Regions from separate parts of the Streptomyces sp. NPDC093546 genome, predicted to be linked through region 1. Evidence: riboswitches for the same ligand, from Rfam matches in the RefSeq annotation. Region 1 holds a riboswitch; each other region holds the start of a gene.

What was found. Region 1 has a riboswitch for thiamine pyrophosphate ahead of thiC (phosphomethylpyrimidine synthase ThiC). Riboswitches for the same ligand answer to the same signal wherever they lie in the genome.
Region 2: another riboswitch for thiamine pyrophosphate. It lies ahead of thiO (glycine oxidase ThiO); the one in region 1 lies ahead of thiC (phosphomethylpyrimidine synthase ThiC).
Region 3: another riboswitch for thiamine pyrophosphate. It lies ahead of ACIRNI_RS02550 (thiamine ABC transporter substrate binding subunit); the one in region 1 lies ahead of thiC (phosphomethylpyrimidine synthase ThiC).

Annotation. Positions count from the first base shown of each region.
Region 1 covers NZ_JBIWJG010000002.1:162,181-167,024, forward strand. The annotation lists gene ACIRNI_RS03840 (hypothetical protein) at 1-442, shown strand, start outside; gene thiC (phosphomethylpyrimidine synthase ThiC) at 512-2,293, opposite strand; TPP riboswitch at 2,287-2,421, opposite strand; gene ACIRNI_RS03850 (YibE/F family protein) at 2,494-3,849, shown strand; gene ACIRNI_RS03855 (SsgA family sporulation/cell division regulator) at 3,864-4,298, opposite strand; gene ACIRNI_RS03860 (DUF5326 family protein) at 4,579-4,797, opposite strand.
Region 2 covers NZ_JBIWJG010000004.1:265,466-270,309, reverse strand. The annotation lists gene thiE (thiamine phosphate synthase) at 1-607, opposite strand, end outside; gene ACIRNI_RS10910 (Rv2175c family DNA-binding protein) at 705-1,070, opposite strand; gene ACIRNI_RS10905 (NAD(P)/FAD-dependent oxidoreductase) at 1,206-2,426, opposite strand; TPP riboswitch at 2,539-2,651, shown strand; gene thiO (glycine oxidase ThiO) at 2,649-3,902, shown strand; gene thiS (sulfur carrier protein ThiS) at 3,899-4,099, shown strand; gene ACIRNI_RS10890 (thiazole synthase) at 4,103-4,844, shown strand, end outside.
Region 3 covers NZ_JBIWJG010000001.1:576,132-580,975, reverse strand. The annotation lists gene ACIRNI_RS02555 (ABC transporter permease) at 1-1,108, opposite strand, end outside; gene ACIRNI_RS02550 (thiamine ABC transporter substrate binding subunit) at 1,141-2,238, opposite strand; TPP riboswitch at 2,315-2,426, opposite strand; gene rlmN (23S rRNA (adenine(2503)-C(2))-methyltransferase RlmN) at 2,456-3,568, opposite strand; gene ACIRNI_RS02540 (phosphatidate cytidylyltransferase) at 3,724-4,844, opposite strand, start outside.

The DNA.
Region 1 (4,844 bases):
CGCGAAGCCGCTGCTGACCGCCGGGTGGTTCTTCGCCGGAGTCACGGCGCTCGGCATCCTGATCGCCGCCATCGGCCTGCTGATCACGGCCCTGCGCAACAGCTCGACGCAGGTGCCCGCCCAGGAGCCCGGAGGTGAACTGCCGGACGAGATCGGCCGGGCGCGAGAGGCATGGCGGCATGCCCTCTTGGAGCGGGGCATCCTGCCGTTCCTGCGCGACGCCCTGGCCGACCCGAGCGCAGACCCGACCTCCGGCGTCCCGCCGCGCCCGCTCGGGCGGATCCCGAAGGTCGGCTACAGCGGGCCGGACTTCTCCAGCCCGAGCGAGGGCGGTTCGGCGACGCGGCCGGCCTTCACCAGCCCGGACTTCACCAGCCCCGACTTCGCCGGTCCGGAGTTCGGGGGCCGGGACTTCGGCGGCCCCGAGCACCGGTCGGAATGACCGGTGCACCGGGGCGCGTGTTTCACGTGAAACATCCGTTCGCACCCGCGTGAGCGGGTCGCCGCGGGGTCAGTCCGCCAGCGGCAGGTAGACCCGGTTCCCGGCGGCGGCGAACTCCGCGGACTTCTCCGCCATACCGGCCTCGATCTCGTCCTGCTTGAGATCCCCGCCGTGCTCCCGCCGGATGTCCTGCGAGATCTTCATCGAGCAGAACTTCGGACCGCACATCGAGCAGAAGTGCGCGGTCTTCGCCGGCTCGGCGGGCAGCGTCTCGTCGTGGAACTCCCGCGCCGTGTCCGGGTCGAGGGCCAGGTTGAACTGGTCCTCCCAGCGGAACTCGAACCGCGCGTCCGACAGCGCGTCGTCCCACTCCTGCGCGCCCGGGTGCCCCTTGGCCAGGTCCGCCGCGTGCGCGGCGATCTTGTACGTGATGACGCCGGTCTTCACGTCGTCCCGGTTCGGCAGGCCGAGGTGCTCCTTCGGCGTGACGTAGCAGAGCATCGCGGTGCCCCACCAGGCGATCATCGCGGCGCCGATACCGGAGGTGATGTGGTCGTAGGCGGGCGCGACATCGGTGGTCAGCGGGCCGAGCGTGTAGAACGGCGCCTCCTCGCAGATCTCCTGCTGGAGGTCGATGTTCTCCTTGATCTTGTGCATCGGGACATGGCCCGGGCCCTCGATCATCGTCTGGACGTTGTGCCGCTTGGCGATCTGGTTCAGCTCGCCGAGCGTCCGCAGCTCCGCGAACTGCGCCTCGTCGTTGGCGTCCGCGATCGAGCCCGGCCGCAGGCCGTCACCGAGCGAGAACGTCACGTCGTACGCGGCGAGGATCTCGCAGAGCTCCTCGAAGTTCTCGTACAGGAACGACTCCTTGTGGTGCGCCAGGCACCACGCGGCCATGATGGAGCCGCCGCGCGAGACGATGCCGGTCTTGCGGCGCGCCGTCAGCGGCACGTACCGCAGGAGCACGCCGGCGTGGACGGTCATGTAGTCGACGCCCTGCTCGGCCTGCTCGATGACCGTGTCCTTGTAGATGTCCCAGGTCAGCTCCTCGGCCCTGCCGTCGACCTTCTCCAGCGCCTGGTAGAGCGGCACGGTGCCGATGGGGACGGGCGAGTTGCGCAGCACCCACTCGCGGGTGGTGTGGATGTTGCGGCCGGTGGAGAGGTCCATGACCGTGTCGGCGCCCCAGCGGGTGGCCCAGGTCATCTTCTCCACCTCCTCCTCGATGGACGAGGTGACCGCGGAGTTGCCGATGTTGGCGTTGACCTTCACCAGAAACCGCTTGCCGATGATCATCGGCTCGATCTCCGGGTGGTTGACGTTCGCCGGCAGCACCGCGCGGCCCGCCGCGATCTCCTCGCGGACGACCTCCGGGGAGACGTTCTCGCGGATCGCGACGTACTCCATCTCCGGCGTGATCTCGCCGCGGCGGGCGTACGCGAGCTGCGTCACCGCCTGTCCGTCACGGCCCCGGCGGGGCTGGCGCGGACGGCCCGGGAAGACGGCGTCGAGGTTGCGCAGCCCGCCGCGCGGCGAGGTGTGCTTGATCCCGTCGTCCTCGGGGCGGACCGGGCGGCCGGCGTACTCCTCGGTGTCGCCGCGCCCGATGATCCAGTTCTCCCGCAGCGGCGGCAGGCCGCGGCGTACGTCGGTCTCGACATTCGGATCGGTGTACGGCCCTGACGTGTCGTACAGCGTCACGTCCTTGCCGTTGGTGAGGTGCACCTTGCGGACCGGCACGCGGAGGTCGGGGCGCGAGCCCTCGAGGTATCCCTTGTGCCATCCGATGGACTTCCCGGCCTCGTCGTTCTGGTTCGAGGCAGGCGTGCGTGCGTCCTGAACGGTCATCGTGACCTACTCCCTACGCCGGCATTACCCGGTAACAGGTTCGGCGGTCGACGCAGCGTTTCCCGTACGTCTCGTACGGAGATCAGCGCCCTCTCAGCCCGGTGCTCCGAGCTCCCGCGTGTGCAAAAGGTGTCACCACGCTAGCGTCCTTGCGGCCGCGCTGAACAGAGGGGGCCCCACGTTCTTGCGATGATCGGTCCGTGACTTCCTCGCACGAGACACCTGAGCCGGACCGGCACGCACTCGGTCATGCGCACGGTCATGCGCACAGCCACGGCCCTGCCGCGCCGGTATCCCGGCATCTGCGCAAGGTCATCGCGGCCGTACTGATCCCCTTCGCCACGGCGGTCGTCGTCGGTCTCGCCATCCTGTGGCCGGGCGGCGCCCCGGCCCACGAACGCACCGGTGTGGGCTTCGACCGGCAGACCGAGCAGGGCACGGTCGTCCGCGTCGAGCGGGTGGACTGCAAGGACGTGAACGCCGCTCAGGTCCCCCCGACCGGCGACACGACGACGCCCCAGGGGCGCGAGGCGGTCAACGCCCAGCAGGGCAAGTGCGCGAAGGCGACGGTCGAGGTCACCACGGGCAAGGACAAGGGCCGCACGTTCGTCGAGGTGGTCCAGCCGGACTCGCCCCGCCAACTGGACGAGGGCCAGGGCGTCGTGGTGGCGTACGCGCCCGACGCGCCCCGCGACCTGCAGTACTCCGTCACGGACGTGGACCGCAGGATCCCGGTGGCACTGCTCGCCGGCGTCTTCGCGCTGGCAGTGGTGGCCGTCGGCCGGATGCGCGGCCTGATGGCGCTGACCGCCCTCGCCTTGAGCTTCCTCGTCCTGACGCTCTTCATCCTCCCGGCGATCCTGCAGGGGTCCAACCCGCTGGTCGTCGCGGTGGTGGGGTCGAGCGCGATCATGCTGATGGCGCTCTACCTGTGCCACGGCCTGACCGCGCGGACATCGGTGGCGGTGCTGGGCACGCTCATCTCGCTGCTTCTGATCGGCCTGCTGGGCTCCGCTTTCATCGGCTGGGCGTCGCTCACCGGCAACACCGACGACTACACCGGCCTGATTCACGGGCTCTACCCGAACATCGACATGTCGGGTCTTCTGCTGGCCGGCGTGATCATCGGTTCTCTGGGCGTGCTCGACGATGTGACGGTGACCCAGACGTCGGCCGTGTGGGAACTGCACCAGGCGGACCCGTCGATGGGCCCGCGGGCGCTGTACCGGGCCGGTATCCGCATCGGCCGCGACCACATCGCCTCGGTGGTCAACACGCTGGTGCTGGCGTACGCGGGCGCGGCGCTCCCGCTGCTGCTGCTCTTCTCCATCGCGCAGAGCAGCGTGGGGACGGTCGCCAACAGCGAGATCGTGGCCCAGGAGATCGTACGGACGCTCGTCGGCTCGATCGGGCTGGTCGCCTCGGTGCCGGTCACCACCGCACTGGCCGCGCTCGTCGTCTCCGCCGACCGGCCGGGCGACGCCGGAGCGCCGGGGCCCGCCGCCGCGACGGCCGCGACGGGCCGGGGCGGCCGGGGCCGCCGGCGCAAGAGGTGACCGGCCCTGGAGGGTCAGCCGGCGTTCTCCTCGGCGAGGATCCGGCCGAGCGCATCCTCCAGGTCCTGCTCGAAGTCACCGAGCGTGAGCTCCTGCCCCAGGGGCACCAGCTTGTCGGTGCGGTCCAGGAACGCCACCAGCGGCGGCGCGCTCGCACGGAAGAGCGCCCGGTCGGCGCCGACCTGCAAGCGGATGCTGACGTCCGACAGGTCCTCCGGCCCGGTCGGCGCGATGTGGACGTCTCCCTCGCCGCTCGGTGCGTTGATCCCGTCGAGCAGCAACTCGCGTCCGAACGCCCAGGTCACCGGGGCGTCCCCGGGCAGGTGGAAGGTCATCCGGACCGCGAAGGGATCCTTCGTCTCGTACCCGAGCTCGACCGGAATCCTGAAGCAGAGCTCCTCGGAAACGATGAAACTCATCAGGACCTCGGCCTGAACCGACTCGCGCATCATGTACCCCGCAGTGGATGAAGCAGTGGTGAACAACGCCCTCTTGGTTTAATCGTCATCGTCCTGGAGGGACTAGAGGATCACAAGGAGTGAGTTTTCTGGTACTGCGGGCGACTCGATCTTGCTGCGACGATTCTGCACAGCCGCGCCGTGTCGCCGAGGAAGGCTGCCACTCTATGGGCAGCCTCCTGCCGGGGCGGGGTTTCGCGGGGGCCGTTCCCCCGCCCGGGCTAACACCCGTGCAGATGGCCGGATACGGGGAATGGCGAGACCGCTGCCGTCACCAGTCGCTGCGGGACGACGAGGATGACGACGACGTGAACTTCCGTACGACGTAGATCAGTCCGCCGACGAGCGCGACGAAGACCAGCACCTTGAACAGCAACCCGACCAGCATGACGACCGCGCTCGCGATCAGACCACCGAAGACCAGCACCGCGATGAGGGGTATGGCAACCCACTTCACCCACCACGGCAGCCCCGCCAGAAGCTCCTTCACCGCCATCGTCCCTGCCTCGTCTCTCTGCGCCGCCGGATCTGTGGACC
Region 2 (4,844 bases), on a different contig from region 1:
CGGCCGCCGGGTCGTCGGCCTCGGTGATCGCGCGTACGACGACGATCCTGCGCGCACCGGCGTCCAGGACCTGGTCCAGGTTGTCCGCGTCGATGCCGCCGATCGCGAACCAGGGCCGCCGCTGGTCCAGCGACGCGGCGTACCGGACGAGGTCCAGCCCCGGCGCGTACCGCCCGGGCTTGGTGGGCGTCGGCCAGCAGGGCCCGGTGCAGAAGTAGTCGACGCCGGGCTCGGCGACCGCCGCGTCGACCTCCGCCTCGCCGTGCGTGGAGCGGCCTATCAGCACCTGGTCGCCGAGGATCGCGCGCGCGGCCGGAACCGGCAGGTCACCCTGGCCCAGGTGCAGCACGTCGGAGCCGATGGCGTGCGCCACGTCGGCCCGGTCGTTCACCGCGAGCAGCTTGCCGTGGCGGCGGCAGGCGTCCGCGAACACCTCCAGGTGCTCCAGCTCCTCGCCGGCCTCCATGCCCTTGTCCCGCAGCTGGACGACGTCCACACCGGAGGCGAGCACGGCGTCGAGGAACTCGGGGAGGTCCCCCTGGCGCTTCCGGGCGTCCGTGCACAGGTACAGCCGGGCGTCGGACAGGAGCGCGCGTGCGGTGGCCATCAGAGGTTCCCCCCGTTGGTGCGGTGGTGCACGGACCGGCCGCGCGCGAGCGCGGGCCGGCCCGTACACCACCTGGTGTCGGTATTCGTTCGGTTCGTCAGACGGCGAGCGCCTGGGCTCGGCGCTTCACCTCCGTGCCGCGATTCTCGCTGAGCGCCTGCGCGGGCGTGCCCGGCAGGGACGGGTCGGGGGTGAAGAGCCACTCCAGCATCTCTTCGTCGGTGAAGCCGTCGTCCCGCAGCAGCGTCAGGGTCCCGGAGAGGCCCTTGAGGACCTTGCCGTCCTTGATGAAGGCGGCAGGGACCTGCAGCGTCCGGTTCTCACCGCGGCGCACGGCGATCAGCTGGCCCTCCTTGACCAGCTGCCGCACGCGCGTCACCTCGACATCCAGCATTTCCGCGATGTCGGGCAGGTGGAGCCAGGCGGGGACGAGAGCATCGATCTTTGCGTCAATCTCGGTCACGGGACAAGCGTGCCATCCCGGACTGACACGCGGTACCCGGGCTGGGCCGAGGGCGCGTCGCAAGCGCCACGGAGCCACGGAGCCACGGAGCCACGGAGCCACGGAGCCACGGAACCAGCGAGACACGACCTGCACCTACGCCAGAGCCGCGGCCTTCAGGGCTACGGACGGGTCGGCGACACGCTCCGCGTCGAGCGGTGTGCCCGCCTCGATCAGCTTGCGGCCCTGCGCGAGGTCCCGGGGGCGGCCGACCGCCAGCAGGGCGACCAGGACGTTCTCCCGCAGCCACGCCACGGACCAGGAGGCACCGGCCGGATCGCCGCGCCACACCATCGCGTCGGCGGCCCCGTGGTGGCCCGCGTACTGCACGAAGCGGCCGAACTGCTCGGACCAGAAGTACGGCACCGGGTCGTACGGGTGCGGCGCCTCGCCCACGATCCCGGCCGCGACCGTGCGCGGCCCCTGGAGGGCGTTGTCCCAGTGGTGGACCAGCAGCCGCTCGCCATAGCGGGCGGAGGGGAAGGAGGCGCAGTCGCCGACGGCGTACACATCGGGCACGGAGGTGCGCAGGTGGTCGTCCGCGAGGACGGCGCCGGCGGTGCCGAGGGCGATGCCGGAGCCGGTCAGCCAGTCGGTGGCGGGCCGGGCGCCGATCCCGACGACCACCGCCCCGGCGGGCAGGATCCGGCCGTCCTCCAGGGCCACCTCGCCCGGTTCGACGTGCCCCACGCGCGCGTCGGTCAGGAGTTTGGCGCCGGCCTCCTCGTACCAGTCGGCCATCGGAGCGGCGACCTCGGCCGGCAGGGCGCCCGCCAGCGGCCGTTCCGCGGCCTCCACGACCGTCACCGCGCAGCCCGCCCCGAGGGCGGCCGTGGTGAACTCGGCGCCGATCCAGCCGGCGCCGACGACCACGATGTCGTGCTGCTCGGCGAGGACGGGGCGCAGCCGCTCGGCGTCGTCGAGGGTGCGCAGCAGATGGACGCCGGGGACGCCCTCGGAGCCGGGCAGCGCCAGGGGCACGGCGCCGGTCGCGACGACCAGCACGTCGTAGGGAACGGGTCCCTCCTCCGTGTCGATCTCGTGCGCGAGGGGGCGTACGCCGGTCACGGACAGGCCCAGGCGCAGGTCGATGGAGAGGGCCTCGAAGTCGACCTCGAAGGCGGAGCCCTCCGCCGTGCCGAGCAGCACCGCCTTGGACAGCGGCGGGCGGTCGTACGGCTGGTGCGGCTCGGCGCCGATCAGCAGCACCGGCCCCGTGAAGCCCTGTTCGCGCAGGGCCACCGCGGTCTGTACGCCGGCTATTCCGGCTCCGACGATGACGACGCGCCGCTCGGCCGCGGGCCGCTCTGTATGCATCTCTGTATGCATCCGCTCGCTCACGCGATCACCATACGTAGGTGACGCGTTGTCGGGCCAGAGTGAAGACACCCTTACTGCCCGTTGAGCGGTCGGGTTAGGCTGGCCGCCGTAGAGCACTCGCGGGAGCCCGGACGCACCGGGCTGAGAGGGAGGCTGGACGGCCTCCGACCGTACGAACCTGATCCGGGTCATGCCGGCGAAGGGAGGGGCTGGACGCCCATGCATCCACGTGGATCGACACGTACGGAATCGACACGTACAGGCTCGGCCGTCTCGGATGTCCTCGTCATCGGGGGCGGGATCATCGGCCTGGTCACGGCCTGGCGGGCGGCGCGGCGGGGGCTGTGCACCGCCGTCGTCGACCCCGAGCCGGGCGGCGGGGCCGCCCAGGTCGCGGCGGGCATGCTCGCCGCGGTCACCGAGCTCCACTACGGCGAGGAGACGCTCCTCGCCCTCAACCTCGCGTCGGCGCGCCGCTACCCGGACTTCGTCGCCGAACTCCGGGAGGCGTCGGGCGGCCTCGACGTCGGCTACCGCGCGTGCGGCACGCTGGCCGTCGCGCTGGACGCCGACGACCGCGCCCATCTGCGCGAGCTGCACGCGCTGCAGAGCCGCTGCGGCCTGGAGTCCGAGTGGCTCAACGGCCGCGAGTGCCGCCGCCTGGAGCCCATGCTGGCGCCCGGCGTGCGCGGCGGGCTGCGGGTGGACGGCGACCACCAGGTCGATCCGCGGCGGCTCGCGGCGGCCCTGGTCGCCGCGTGCGAGCGGGCCGGGGTGGTCTTCCACCGCGGCTGGGCGGAGCGGCTGACGGTGGTACGGGAGCGGGCGGCCGGGGCGGCCTTGCAGGACGGCACGGAACTCGCCGCCGATCAGGTGGTGCTGGCCGCGGGGAGCCTCAGCGGCCGGCTCGGCGGCGTACCGGACGATGTGCTTCCGCCGGTACGGCCCGTCAAGGGGCAGGTGCTGCGCCTGACGGTGCCGCGCGCGTACGCGCCGTTCCTCTCCCGCACGGTACGGGCGGTTGTGCGCGGCAGCCATGTCTACCTGGTGCCGCGCGAGAACGGCGAGCTCGTCGTAGGCGCCACGAGCGAGGAGCTCGGCTGGGACACCACGGTCACCGCGGGCGGGGTCTACGAGCTGCTGCGCGACGCGCACGAGCTGGTGCCGGGCATCACCGAGCTGCCGCTGGCCGAGACCCGCGCGGGGCTGCGCCCGGGCTCCCCCGACAACGCGCCGCTGCTGGGCCCGAGCGCCCTGCCGGGCCTGCACCTGGCGACCGGGCACTACCGCAACGGGGTGCTGCTGACGCCCGTCACGGGGGACGTGATGGCCGAGGTGCTGGTGAGCGGTGAGCTGCCGGAACAGGCGCGTCCGTTCGCCCCGGACCGCTTCTCCACGACCGCCTCCTCCCCCGCTTCTGCCCCCTCTTCCGTCTCTTCCGTCTCTTCCGTCTCTCCGGTTGGAGTGTCATGAACGTCTCCGTGAACGGCGAGGCCCGCGAGCTCGCCGCCCCGACCACGCTCGACGCGCTGGTCGCCACCCTCACCACAGCGCCGTCCGGTGTCGCCGCCGCCGTCAACGAGACCGTCGTCCCGCGCAGCCAGTGGGCCGGGACGCTGCTCGGCGACGGCGACCGCGTCGAGGTCCTGACCGCGGTCCAGGGGGGCTGAACCATGGCGGACGACCGTCTCACCATCGCCGGGACCGCCTTCGACTCCCGGCTGATCATGGGTACGGGCGGGGCGCCCAGCCTCGACGTACTGGAACGCGCCCTCGCCGCCAGCGGCACCGAGCTGACGACCGTGGCCATGCGCCGGCTCGACCCGACCGTCCGGGGCTCGGTCCTGTCCGTCCTCGACAAGCTGGGCATCCGTGTCCTGCCGAACACCGCGGGCTGCTTCACCGCGGGCGAGGCGGTCCTGACGGCCCGGCTCGCGCGGGAGGCGCTCGGCACGGACTGGATCAAGCTGGAGGTGGTGGCCGACGAGCGGACGCTGCTGCCCGACCCCGTCGAACTGCTCGACGCGGCCGAGACGCTGGTCGACGACGGCTTCACGGTCCTGCCGTACACCAACGACGACCCGGTGCTCGCGCGCAGGCTGGAGGACGTCGGCTGTGCGGCGATCATGCCGCTCGGCTCGCCGATCGGCTCGGGGCTCGGCATCCGCAACCCGCACAACTTCCAGCTGATCGTGGAGCACGCGCGCGTGCCGGTGATCCTGGACGCGGGCGCCGGTACGGCGTCGGACGCGGCGCTCGCCATGGAGCTGGGGTGCGCGGCGGTGATGCTGGCGTCGGCGGTGACGCGGGCGCAGGAGCCGGTGCTGATGGCCGAGGCGATGCGCCACGCGGTCGAGGCGGGCCGCCTCGCGTACCGCGCCGGGAGGATCCCGCGCCGGCACTTCGCGGAGGCGT
Region 3 (4,844 bases), on a different contig from region 1:
CGCACACCAGCCGCCCGGCCCGCCGGGTGAGCGCCGCGGCCGCGAGCCCCCCGACGGCCAGCGCGATCGCGGTGGCGGCGAGCGCGTACTCCAGCGAGTTCCCGATCGCCTCGACCGGCGGCACGAGGAAGGTCCCGCCGCCCGCGTCGGCGTCCCCGAGCGTCCGGTAGTAACCGAGCCCCCCGTCGAAGGAGCGCTGCACCAGCACGGCGAGCGGCAGCACGAGCAGCAGCGCGATCGTCACGAGGACGGTGCCCAGCAGCGTCCACTGCCCGGCCCCGCGCGGCCGCCGCGCGGTCATGGCGGCGTCCACCAGCTTCAGCGCGGTCTCCCGCCTGCGTACCGTCCAGGCGTGCACGGCGAGGACGGCGCCGACGGCCGCGAACTGCACCAGCGTGAGCACGGCCGCCGTCTCCAGGTCGAGCAGCTGCGCGGTCTGCCGGTAGATCTCCGCCTCCAGCGTGGCGTACGCGGGCCCGCCGAGGATCTGTACGACGCCGAAGGAGGTGTACGTGAAGAGGAAGACCATCAGGGCGGCGGCGGCCACGGCGGGCGCGAGCGCGGGCAGGGTCACCCGCCGCCACGCCCCGAAACGGGAGGCGCCGAGCACCCGCGCGGCCTCCTCCTGGCGCGGGTCGAGCTGCGCCCACAGGCCGCCGACCGTGCGGACGACGACGGCGTAGTTGAAGAAGACGTGCGCCAGCAGGATCGCCCACACGGTGGTGTCCAGCCGCACGCCCCACAGCTCGTCCAGGAGCCCGCCCCGCCCGACGAGCGCGAGGAACGCCGTGCCGACGACGACGGTCGGCAGCACGAACGGCACGGTGACGACCGCCCGCAGCACGCCCTTGCCGCGGAAGTCGAAGCGGGCGAAGACGTACGCGCCGGGCAGCGCGACCAGCAGGGTCAGCGCGGTGGAGGCGAGCGCCTGCCAGGTGGTGAACCAGAGCACGTCCAGGATGTCCGGGCGGCCCAGCACCTCGCCGAGCCGCCCGAACTCCCAGGTGCCCTCCCCCGTCCGCAGGCCCCGGCCGACGATCGCGGCGACGGGGTAGGCGAAGAAGAGGGCGAGGAACGCCACGGGCAGGACCATGAGCCCCGCCCGCAGCGCGCCGCGCCTGAGGGTGCCGCGGGAGACGCCTACTTCAGGACGAGCGAGGACCACGACCGGATCCACCCGTCACGCTTCTCGGCGATCTTCTCGGGGGCGACGGTGTGCGGCTTGTCGACCGTCACGCCGTGCTTGGTGAACAGCTCCGGCAGCGCCGCGTCCTTGGCGACCGGGTTCACGAACATCTGGAGCGGCATGTCGTCCTGGAACTTCTTGCCGATCATGAAGTCGATCAGGGCCTTGCCGCCCTCCGGGTTCTTCGCGCCCGTCAGCAGGCCGACGAACTCGGTCTGGCGGAAGCAGGTGCCGGTGGAGACCCCGGTCGGCGCCTCGGCCGGCTGCGGGTCGGCGTAGAGCACCTCGACCGGCGGGCTGGAGGCGTACGACACGACGAGCGGCCGGTCGCCCTTGGCCTGCTTGCCGCCGGCCGAGCCGGAGAACTCCTGGTTGTAGGCGAGCTCCCAGCTGTCGACGACCTTGACGCCGTTGGCCTTCAGCTTCTTCCAGTAGTCCTGCCAGCCCTCGTCGCCGTACTGGGCGGCCGTGCCGAGCAGGAAGCCGAGGCCGGGCGAGGAGCGCTCCGGGTTCTCGACCACGAGGAGGTCCTTGTACTGCGGCCTGGCGAGGTCGTCGAAGGTCTGCGGCGGCGCGAGCTTCTTGTCCGCGAAGTACTTCTTGTCGTAGTTGACGCAGATGTCGCCGGTGTCGACGGGCGTGACGCGGTGCTTGTCCTTGTCGAGCTGTACGTCTGCGGGGACCCGGTCCAGGCCCTTGGCCTCGTACGGCTCGAAGAGGCCGTTGTCGAGGGCGCGCGACAGCAGGGTGTTGTCGACGCCGAAGAAGACGTCGCCCTGCGGGGCGCCCTTGGTGAGGATCGCCTTGTTGACGGCCTCGCCGGCGTCGCCGCTCTTCAGCACCTTGACGGTGTAGCCGGTCTCCTTGGTGAACTCCTTCAGGACCTCCTTGGAGGCGTTGAAGGAGTCGTGGCTGACGAGCGTCACGGTCTTCGACTTCGTACCGCCGCCGTCGGACGCCTTGTCCGAGCCGCCGTCGCCGCAGGCGGTGAGCGTCGTGACGCCCAGCGCGGCGGCGAGGGCGCCGACCGTGATCTTCTTGGTGGTGCTCACTGAGATTCCTCCTGGGGGTGTCCAGGAAGAGACGCGGCCCCGCCCACCCCTCGGAGGGATGGGCAGGGCGCAACAGCTCGAGTAACGACCGAACTTCCTACCCAGAATGACCTGGGCGAGGTTCAGAGGGTCTGCGGCCTGGACGGCTGCCGCACTCTCAGCGCTGTGGCGCTCCCCTGTCGGAATATGCAGGTGTGTTCGAGCTCAGAGTACAAGCTCAGCGTTCGGCGGCCGCGAGCTGTCCACAGGCGCCGTCGATCTCCTGCCCGCGGGTGTCACGGACGGTGACCGGTACGCCGTGGGCGGCGATCGCCTCGACGAACGCCTTCTCGTCCTCGGGGCGCGAGGCGGTCCACTTCGAGCCGGGGGTCGGGTTCAGCGGGATGAGGTTGACGTGGACGCGCTTGCCCTTGAGGAGGCGGCCCAGCAGGTCGCCGCGCCAGGCCTGGTCGTTGATGTCGCGGATGAGGGCGTACTCGATGGAGACGCGGCGGCCGGACTTCTCGGCGTACTCCCAGGCGGCGTCCAGCACCTCGCGGACCTTCCAGCGGGTGTTGACGGGGACCAGGGTGTCGCGCAGCTCGTCGTCGGGGGCGTGCAGCGAGACGGCGAGGCGGCACTTGAAGCCCTCGTCGGCGAAGCGCAGCATCGCGGGCACGAGGCCGACGGTGGAGACGGTGATGCCGCGCTGCGACAGTCCGAGGCCGTCGGGCTCGGGGTCGGTCAGCCGCCGGATGGCGCCCACGACCCGCTTGTAGTTGGCGAGCGGCTCACCCATGCCCATGAAGACGATGTTGGAGAGGCGGGCGGGGCCTCCCGGCACCTCGCCGTCCCTGAGCGCCCGCATGCCGTCGACGATCTGGTGCACGATCTCGGCGGTCGACAGGTTCCGGTCGAGGCCGGCCTGGCCGGTGGCGCAGAACGGGCAGTTCATGCCGCAGCCCGCCTGCGACGAGATACACATCGTCACGCGGTCCGGGTAGCGCATGAGGACCGACTCGACGAGCGTGCCGTCGTGCAGCCGCCACAGGGTCTTGCGGGTGGTGTCGTCGTCGCACGAGATGTGCCGTACGACGCTCATGAGGTCCGGCAGCAGCTCGGCGGCGAGCTTCTCGCGCGAGGCGGCCGGGATGTCGGTCCACTCGGCGGGGTCGTGCGCGTACCGCGCGAAGTAGTGCTGGGACAGCTGCTTGGCGCGGAACGGCTTCTCGCCGATCGCGGCCACCGCTTCCTTGCGCTCGGCGGGCGTGAGGTCGGCGAGGTGCCGCGGCGGCTTCACGGCTCCGCGGGGCGCGACGAAGGTGAGCTCTCCCGGGGCGGGGCGTGGCATGACCTGGTACTCCTCAGTAAAGACGAGGCCGCGGGAGCTGAGCCGGGGGACCTCACCGGATGATCCCCGCCTGTGGGTACGGGGCCGAAAGGGCCCGCCGCCTCGATGCGACGAGCCCTTCCAGGGTAACCGGACGGCGGTTCGGCCTGTTCCTGTCAGCCGGCGCCGACGAACAGCACCAGCAGCAGCCACACCACCGGCGCCGTCGGCAGCAGCGAGTCCAGCCGGTCCATGATGCCGCCGTGGCCCGGGAGCAGGGTGCCCATGTCCTTGATGCCCAGGTCCCGCTTGATCATCGACTCGCCGAGGTCGCCGAGCGTGGCGCTCACCGCGACCGCGAGGCCCAGCAGCAGGCCCTGCCACCAGGTGCCGCCGTCGATGGCGAACTCCATGCACAGGGCGCCCGCCGCCATGGCGAACGCCACCGCGCCGACCAGGCCCTCGCGCGTCTTGCCGGGGCTGATGCGCGGCGCGAGCTTCCGCCTGCCGAAGCGCCAGCCGACCGCGTACGCGCCGGTGTCACTGACCACGGTGAGCAGCAGGAAGGTCAGCACCCGCCACGACCCGTCGTCGGCGGTGAGCATCAGCGCCACGAAGGTCGCCAGGAACGGCACGTAGAAGGCGGCGAAGAGGCCGGCCGTGACGTCCTTGAGGTAGCCCTCGGGCGGTTCCGTCATCCGCCACACCAGCACGGCGAGCGCGGTGAGCGCCATCGCCACCCACGCGCCCTCGGCGCCGCGTACGTACCCGGCGACGACCATCGCCACGCCGCCCAGCGCGAGCGGCACGAGCGGGGCCTTGATGGACTTGCGCTCCTGAAGGCGCGAGGTCAGCTCCCACAGCCCGACCACGACGGCGACCGCGATGACGCCGACGAACACGTCCTTGAGGATGAAGAGCGACGCGATGATGACCGCGCCGAGGCCGACGCCGACCCCTATGGCGGCCCTCAGGTCGCGCCCGGCCCGCTTCTTCTGCTGGGGCCGGTGGGGCGGACCCGGCTGCTCCGGAGGCTGCGTCGCTCCCGACGGCGGCGTGGGCATGGGCTCCTGCGGCATCTCGTCACGGAACAGGGGACCGCTCAGCCGAGCGGTCCCCCGGTCACGGTGGTCGTCGTCCTGGTCTCCGCCGACGTGTCCTCCGGCGTGTCCGCCAGGGGGAACATCGGCGGGTACGACGGGCATGGGGCGCGTCCGGCCCGCTTCATGCCCCTCATATGCGGGGCCCGCCGGGGTCCCCGGGGCGTGTGCCCCCGGAGCGTACCCCTGGTCGGGCG